2 regions of the Halomonas kashgarensis genome follow, and region 2 is predicted to be linked to the other one. Evidence: predicted binding sites of a transcription regulator. Region 2 holds the regulator's gene; the other holds the start of a gene.
The links. Region 2 encodes PhoB, which activates phosphate uptake and scavenging genes when phosphate is short. Its sites were predicted from a motif close to TGTCATANNNNTGTCANA; they were not measured.
Positions count from the first base shown of each region.

Region 1: the regulator PhoB is predicted to act here: its motif matches at 1,860-1,877, upstream of R5M92_RS08040 (DUF6482 family protein).

Region 1 is NZ_CP137552.1:1,751,756-1,755,172, forward strand. It holds gene R5M92_RS08030 (putative monovalent cation/H+ antiporter subunit A) at 1-153, opposite strand, end outside; gene hemH (ferrochelatase) at 270-1,340, opposite strand; gene R5M92_RS08040 (DUF6482 family protein) at 1,487-1,789, opposite strand; gene R5M92_RS08045 (hypothetical protein) at 1,979-2,272, opposite strand; gene dnaB (replicative DNA helicase) at 2,370-3,417, opposite strand, start outside.
Region 2 is NZ_CP137552.1:3,384,419-3,387,835, reverse strand. It holds gene R5M92_RS15640 (chorismate--pyruvate lyase family protein) at 1-379, shown strand, start outside; gene ubiA (4-hydroxybenzoate octaprenyltransferase) at 433-1,323, shown strand; gene phoB (phosphate regulon transcriptional regulator PhoB) at 1,432-2,121, shown strand; gene phoR (phosphate regulon sensor histidine kinase PhoR) at 2,123-3,415, shown strand.

The DNA.
Region 1 (3,417 bases), 1.6 Mb from region 2:
CTGATCGATGACCTGGGGTGCCTGCCCTACCAGCCAGACGGCGAGCAGGGCAGGGAAAATCGCCAACACGAGGCTCGCCCGGTGGCCAAACCAGTGGTGCAGCAGTGGCGCCAAGGCCGCCAACAGAAATCCCGCTAACACGGCTAGTTGCATCTGCTTGTTCTCCCTGTTTGCGCATCACTCCCTTCAAGACAGGCAACAATACGTTTTCCGCTATCCAGTCTCGCTATTATTGGTCGCCGGAGCCCCGAACGACTATAACCTTCCGATCATACCCAACCGCCGAGCTCGTTGCCCGCTACCGCTGCCAGGGCATCGATATGGTCGTCGCGATCGTTGAGACAGGGGATATAGGTAAACGTCTCGCCCCCGGCGGCGAGAAAGCTGTCGCGGATCTCCTGCTGTATTTCTTCCAGGGTCTCCACGCAGTCGGCGGAAAATGCTGGAGAAATCACGGCGATATGCTTCTTCCCCTGACGCGCGAGCTCCGCCACATGGTCCACCGTTGCCGGACCCACCCACTTCTCGGGGCCGAATTGAGACTGAAATGCGGTCACGATTTCGTCATCGCTCATGCCCAGCCGCTCCTTCAACAGACGCGTGGTCTTCTGACAATGGCAATGGTAGGGATCGCCTTCCAGCAGATAACGCTCCGGTACGCCGTGGTAGCTCGCCACCAGGATATCCGGCCGGCCCGCGGCCTGCTCATAGCCCTCCTCGACGGAATTGGCCAGGGCCTCGATATAGCGGGGATGGGCGAAATAGGCGGGCACCGTACGAATCGCCGGCTGCCACTTGAGCTTCATCAGGGTGCGGAAGGCCTCGTCGTTGGCGGTGGCGGTCGTGGGCGAGCCGTATTGCGGATAAAGCGGGAAGAAAAGAATCTTTTCGCACCCTTGTGCCTGCAGGCGCTTGAGTACGCTTTCGGTAGAGGGGTTGCCGTAGCGCATACAGAAATCCACCACCACATTGTCGCCGTATTGCCGGTGCAATGTTTCTGCCATTTTCTGCGTTTGCGCCCGGGTAATGGTCAATAGTGGGCTTTCGTTGCGCTCGGTATTCCAGATGCTGCGGTAGGCCTGGCCCGAGGCGAAGGGTCGCTTGGTGAGAATGACCAGTTGCAGCAAGGGCTGCCACTTCCAGGCGGCATAGTCCACCACTCGCTTGTCCGACAGGAACTCGTTCAGGTAACGGCGCATGGACCAGTAATCGGTGGCATCCGGCGTGCCCAGGTTGGCCAGTACCACTCCCACCTTGGCGCGGGCAACGGGGGGATGATCGGCGGGAGCGTGGACGAGACGCCCCTGTCCTGGCTGGTCCTGGTCCGTGGGAGTGGTCATCGAAGCGGCTCCTGTAGCGTACGAAAAAACATGAGTGGGTGTCTTTCGTTCATCCTACCAGAGGCGCTTAAATCAACGGAATAAACTTATACTATCAACATGATTTGTACATGAATGGCAAAGCATTCGATGCCAGGATGATTGCGTTAAAACACCAGGGGCATGCGTGACGTCAGCGGCGCTTGGTAATGGGTCCCGCTGCCGATCATTTCATCCTGGGGAACGTACTGCACCAGATAGGCGCGATGAATGCCGGCCCGCTTGAGTTCCAGATAGACATCGTCCAACGAGCGGAACAGCATCGGCTTGTCGCGATTGGTCAACATGTGACGCTGCCCTTCCACGTCTTCCAGCTCGACCTGGTAAAAACCGCTTCCCGCATGGGTAATGACCCGTATTTCAAAGCTATCGTCGTGCCTGGCAAACACTTCCAGTTCGCTGAGTTCCATGGATCCCTCCTGTTATCATTACGTTTCGGGCACAGCATGGCTGTGCCCGATGTCATTCCTGTTGCCGTTTCATGGCAACGTTATGACCGCTTGCAGGAGAGCGAGTTCCACGAGAATGGCGTCAACGCACCATGGCAGGGCATCCTTCATTTAACCGACTAGGCATTAACGCAGCCAGACGATTCCGCCCTATTGATACTCGGAGGGATCGATCGCCTTGCCCAACGAGTTCCTGTCGATCCAGTTACCCGCCTTGGTCTGCTTGTAGCGAAATACCACCTTGTCACCGATAGCGACCGGCACTTCAGAGTCCTCGGTCTGGTAACTGTACTTCTCACCATCCACCACCAGGTGGTAGCGATAAAGGTCCGGCATGCCCAGCCACTCCTTGAAGGGGCCTTCCCGCTCCATTTCCTGCAGCTCGCCACGTCCTTCCAGTTTGGGGATACGCTGACGGTTACCCCGTCGAAAACCACCTGCCATTGCCTTCTCCAGTCACGTTTTAAATGCCGCTTGCCGTTGATAGCGAGCCGGGCATTATACGGCCCGCATGCGCAGGCTCAAGTTCGGCTCGCCCGAACTAGCCACCGAACGCCTCGCCGTAGCTGTCCGGGGCCAGATCCTCGAAACGGGTGTACTTGCCGATGAATGCCATGTGTACCGTACCGATAGGCCCGTTACGCTGCTTGCCGATGATCAGCTCGGCCAGCCCCTGATTATCAGGGTTATCCTGATTGTAGACTTCATCGCGGTAGACGAAGGCGATGACGTCGGCGTCCTGCTCGATGGCCCCCGACTCCCTCAAGTCCGACATCACCGGACGCTTGTTGGGACGCTGCTCCAGCGAGCGGTTGAGCTGGGACAACGCCACTACCGGACAGCCGAACTCCTTTGCCAAGCCCTTGAGAGAGCGGGATATCTCGGATATCTCACCGGTGCGGTTCTCGGAAAAGCCCGGAATCTGCATCAACTGAAGATAATCGATCATGATCATCGCCATGTTGCCGTGCTCGCGTACCACCCGGCGGATACGCGCACGCATCTCGTTGGGCGACAGGGCTGCCGTATCGTCGATGAACAGCTGCTTGTCCTTGAGCAGGTTCACCGCCGAGGTCAGCCGGGGCCAGTCCTCGTCTTCCAGTTGCCCCGTTCGCACCCGGGTCTGGTCGATGCGCCCCAGCGAAGAGAGCATCCTCAGCATCAACGACTCCGCCGGCATCTCCATGGAGAACACCATGACCGGCTTGTCGCTGGAGATTACCGCATGTTCCACCAGGTTCATGGCGAAGGTGGTCTTGCCCATCGAAGGACGTCCAGCAATGATGACCAGATCCGACGGCTGCCAGCCCGAGGTCATTTCATCCAGATCGCGGAAGCCACTGGAAAGGCCGGTCATCTCGCCCTTGAGATTGAACAGTTCGTCGATGCGATCCACGGCCTTGGTCAGAAGGTCGCTCATGCCAATCGGGCCGCCGGTCTTGGGCCGCTCCTCGCTGATCTGAAAGACCAGCCGCTCGGCTTCATCCAGCAGCTCATCGGCGGGCCGCCCTTGCGGGCTGAAAGCGCTGTCGGCGATCTGGCTGGCGGCACGGATCAACTTGCGCAGCGTGGCACGCTCGCGAACGATA
Region 2 (3,417 bases):
GAGCCAGGGTATTGGGCAACCGCAGGTCGATGAAGCCCGGGCGCTGGGCATTCCCCCGGGCCGGCATGCGTGGTTGCGCGAGGTCGCCCTGTGCCTGGATGGCGTCCCCTGGGTGACGGCGCGTTCGGTGGCGCCATTGGCACAGCTTCGTGGCCACCGCCTGGATCGCCTGGGCGAGCGTTCGCTGGGAAGCTGGCTGTTTCGTCAGCCCGATTTGCAGCGAGGGCCGCTGGAAGTGACCGAACGCGCTCCGCACTACAGCGATGCCCGCGGTCCCTGGGGCCGCCGCTCGGTATTTCGCCATCGCGGCATGGCGCTGCTGGTTCAGGAGCACTTTCTCTTCGCCATGGCGGATGAACTCGACTTGCCTTCGCGGTAGGCTCTAGGTTGTCGTCATTCCCCGCCGGGGATGACTCTGTTGACGAGGTAACCATGGATCGTTCCCTGTTGCGCCCCTCCGGCTTGGCGCGTGTACCCGATTTCCTGCACCTGACGCGCCTGGATCGTCCCATCGGCACCTGGCTGCTGATGTGGCCGACCCTGTGGGCGCTATGGGCGGCGGCCGAGGGCATTCCCGGGCGTGATGTGTTGCTGATCTTCGTTGCCGGCGTCTACCTGATGCGGGCGGCGGGCTGTGTGGTGAACGATTACGCCGATCGCCACGTCGACGGATACGTCAAACGCACCCGCAACCGACCGCTGGCCAACGGACGCATCGGCGAAGACGAGGCCAAGGGGCTGTTTCTGCTCCTGGTGGCGGCGGCCTTCGTGCTGGTGTGGTTCACCAATCTGTTTACCGTGATGCTGTCGCTGGTCGGGGTCTTCCTGGCGTTCATCTACCCGTTCATGAAGCGCTATACCCATTTCCCGCAGATATTTCTCGGCATGGCCTTCTCCTGGGCGATTCCCATGGCCTTCGGCGCGGTGCTCGGCCATATCCCCGTCGAAGGGTGGCTGCTGTTCGCCGCCAACGTGGTGTGGACGGTGGCCTACGATACTCAGTACGCCATGGTCGACCGCGACGACGACCTCAAGGTGGGCATCAAGTCCACCGCCGTGCTGTTCGGCCGTGCGGACAAGCTGATCATCGGCCAGCTGCAGCTGGCGACGCTGGGCCTGCTAGCCTGGTTCGGGATACGCCTGGCCCTGGGCGGATTCTTCTGGCTGGGCCTTGCCGCCATGGCGGCGACCTTCGTCCGTCAGCAGTTCCTGATTCGAGGGCGCGAGCGCGAGCGCTGCTTCCAGGCGTTTCTCAACAATCACTGGTCGGGCCTGCTGGTCTTCGCCGGTATCGCCTTGAGCCTGTGGCCGGCAGCGGCCTGAGTCGGCTGGTGTCTGTAACGGTTGTCATATAACTGTCATCAACACATGGTGTTATCGTCATTGACCTGTCACTGGATTTCTTTCCAACGAACACCGTGAGGCTCCGGGATGACCGCCAAGACCGTTCTGATCGTCGATGATGAAGCGCCTATCCGGGAAATGATCGCCGTGGCGCTGGAGATGGCCGACTATCGCGTACTCGAAGCGGATAACGCCCAGGATGCCCATGCCATGGTGGTCGACCATCACCCCGACCTGCTGCTGCTCGACTGGATGATGCCGGGCACCAGCGGTATCGAGCTGGCGCGGCGTCTCAAGCGCGAGGAAACGACCGCCGAGTTGCCCATCATCATGCTCACCGCCAAGGGCGAAGAGGATAACAAGATCCAGGGCCTGGAAGCGGGAGCGGATGACTACATCACCAAGCCGTTTTCGCCACGGGAGCTGGTGGCGCGGCTGAAAGCGGTGCTTCGCCGCACAACGCCCCGGGGAGTGGAAGATCCCATCGAGATCGACGGGTTGCTGCTCGATCCCATGAGCCACCGCGTCAGTACCCACGGCAAGGCACTGGAAATGGGCCCCACCGAGTACCGCCTGCTGCAGTTCTTCATGACCCACCAGGAGCGTGCCTACACGCGCAGCCAGCTGCTGGACCAGGTATGGGGCGGCAACGTGTATGTCGAGGAGCGCACCGTGGATGTGCATATCCGCCGCTTGCGCAAGGCACTAGGCGAAGCCCATCAGCATCTGATCCAGACCGTGCGAGGCACGGGCTACCGATTCTCGGCCAGGGTGTAAGGTGCGATCGTGGAGCCGAGAACTCTGGCGACTGGCTTGGCTTGCCACCGCCGGGCTCTTGATCGGGGGAATCGTCTCCCAGGCGGGACTGGGGCTGGCGGCGGGGCTTGCCGTGTGCCTCGGCTACCACTTGCGCCAGCTGCGCGCGCTTTATCAGTGGCTGACCCTGCATCCTCAAACGGAACCGCCCGCCGCCAGCGGCATGTGGGGTGAGCTGTTCGATCGTCTCTACCGCTACCAGAAAAGCCAACGCCTCACCCAGAGCCGCTTGCGGGCAACGCTTGCGCGTATCCAGGAATCGTCGGAAGCCATGCGCGATAGCGTGGTCATGCTCGACCGGCACGGCGATCTGGAGTGGTGGAACTCCGCCGCCAACGACATGCTCGGACTGCAAGCCGCCCACGACCGTGGCCAGCACATCACCAACCTGCTACGTGACCCGCGCTTCGTCGCCTACTTCAACGCCCGCGATTATCGCGAGCCGCTGACATTGCCGGCGCCGCTGGATGAGCGCCGTATCCTGCAGTACCAGATCACCCTCTACGGTGACGATGAACGCCTGGTCATGGCGCGGGATATCACCCGCTTGCACCGCCTGGAGCAGATGCGTCGGGACTTCGTCGCCAACGTCTCCCACGAACTGCGGACGCCCTTGACGGTACTCGCCGGCTACCTGGAAACCTACCTGGACCTGGCCGACCATCTACCCGATCGCCTGGCGCGCGGATTGACCCGAATGCAGGAGCAGACCCTGCGCATGCAGAACCTGGTCAACGACCTGCTGCTGCTGTCACGCCTGGAAATCGACCAGGGTGGCAATGATCACCAGCCCCTGGACATGCCGCGGCTGCTGGAGGGAGTGAAACGTGACGCCCTGGCGCTTTCCGGTGACCACCACGTCATCATGGTGGAAGTGGAAGAGGCATGCAGCGACAGGCTTGTGGCAAGCGAGCAGGAAATATGCAGCGCCGTCTCCAATCTTGCCTTCAATGCCGTGCGCTATACCGCCGCAGGCAGCCATATCACCCTGCGTTGGCGACGACACCCCAAGGGAGCCTGCCTTGAGGTGGAGGACAACGGTGAAGGTATCGACCCGGTGCATATACCCCGCCTGACCGAGCGCTTCTATCGCGTGGACAAGGGCCGCAGCACCGCCACCGGCGGCACCGGTCTGGGGCTTGCCATCGTCAAGCATGTCCTGCTGCGCCACGATGCCCAGCTGGAAATCGAGTCCCATCCGGGGCGCGGCGCGCTGTTTCGCTGCGTGTTTCCAGCATCTCGGGTGTCACAATGAGC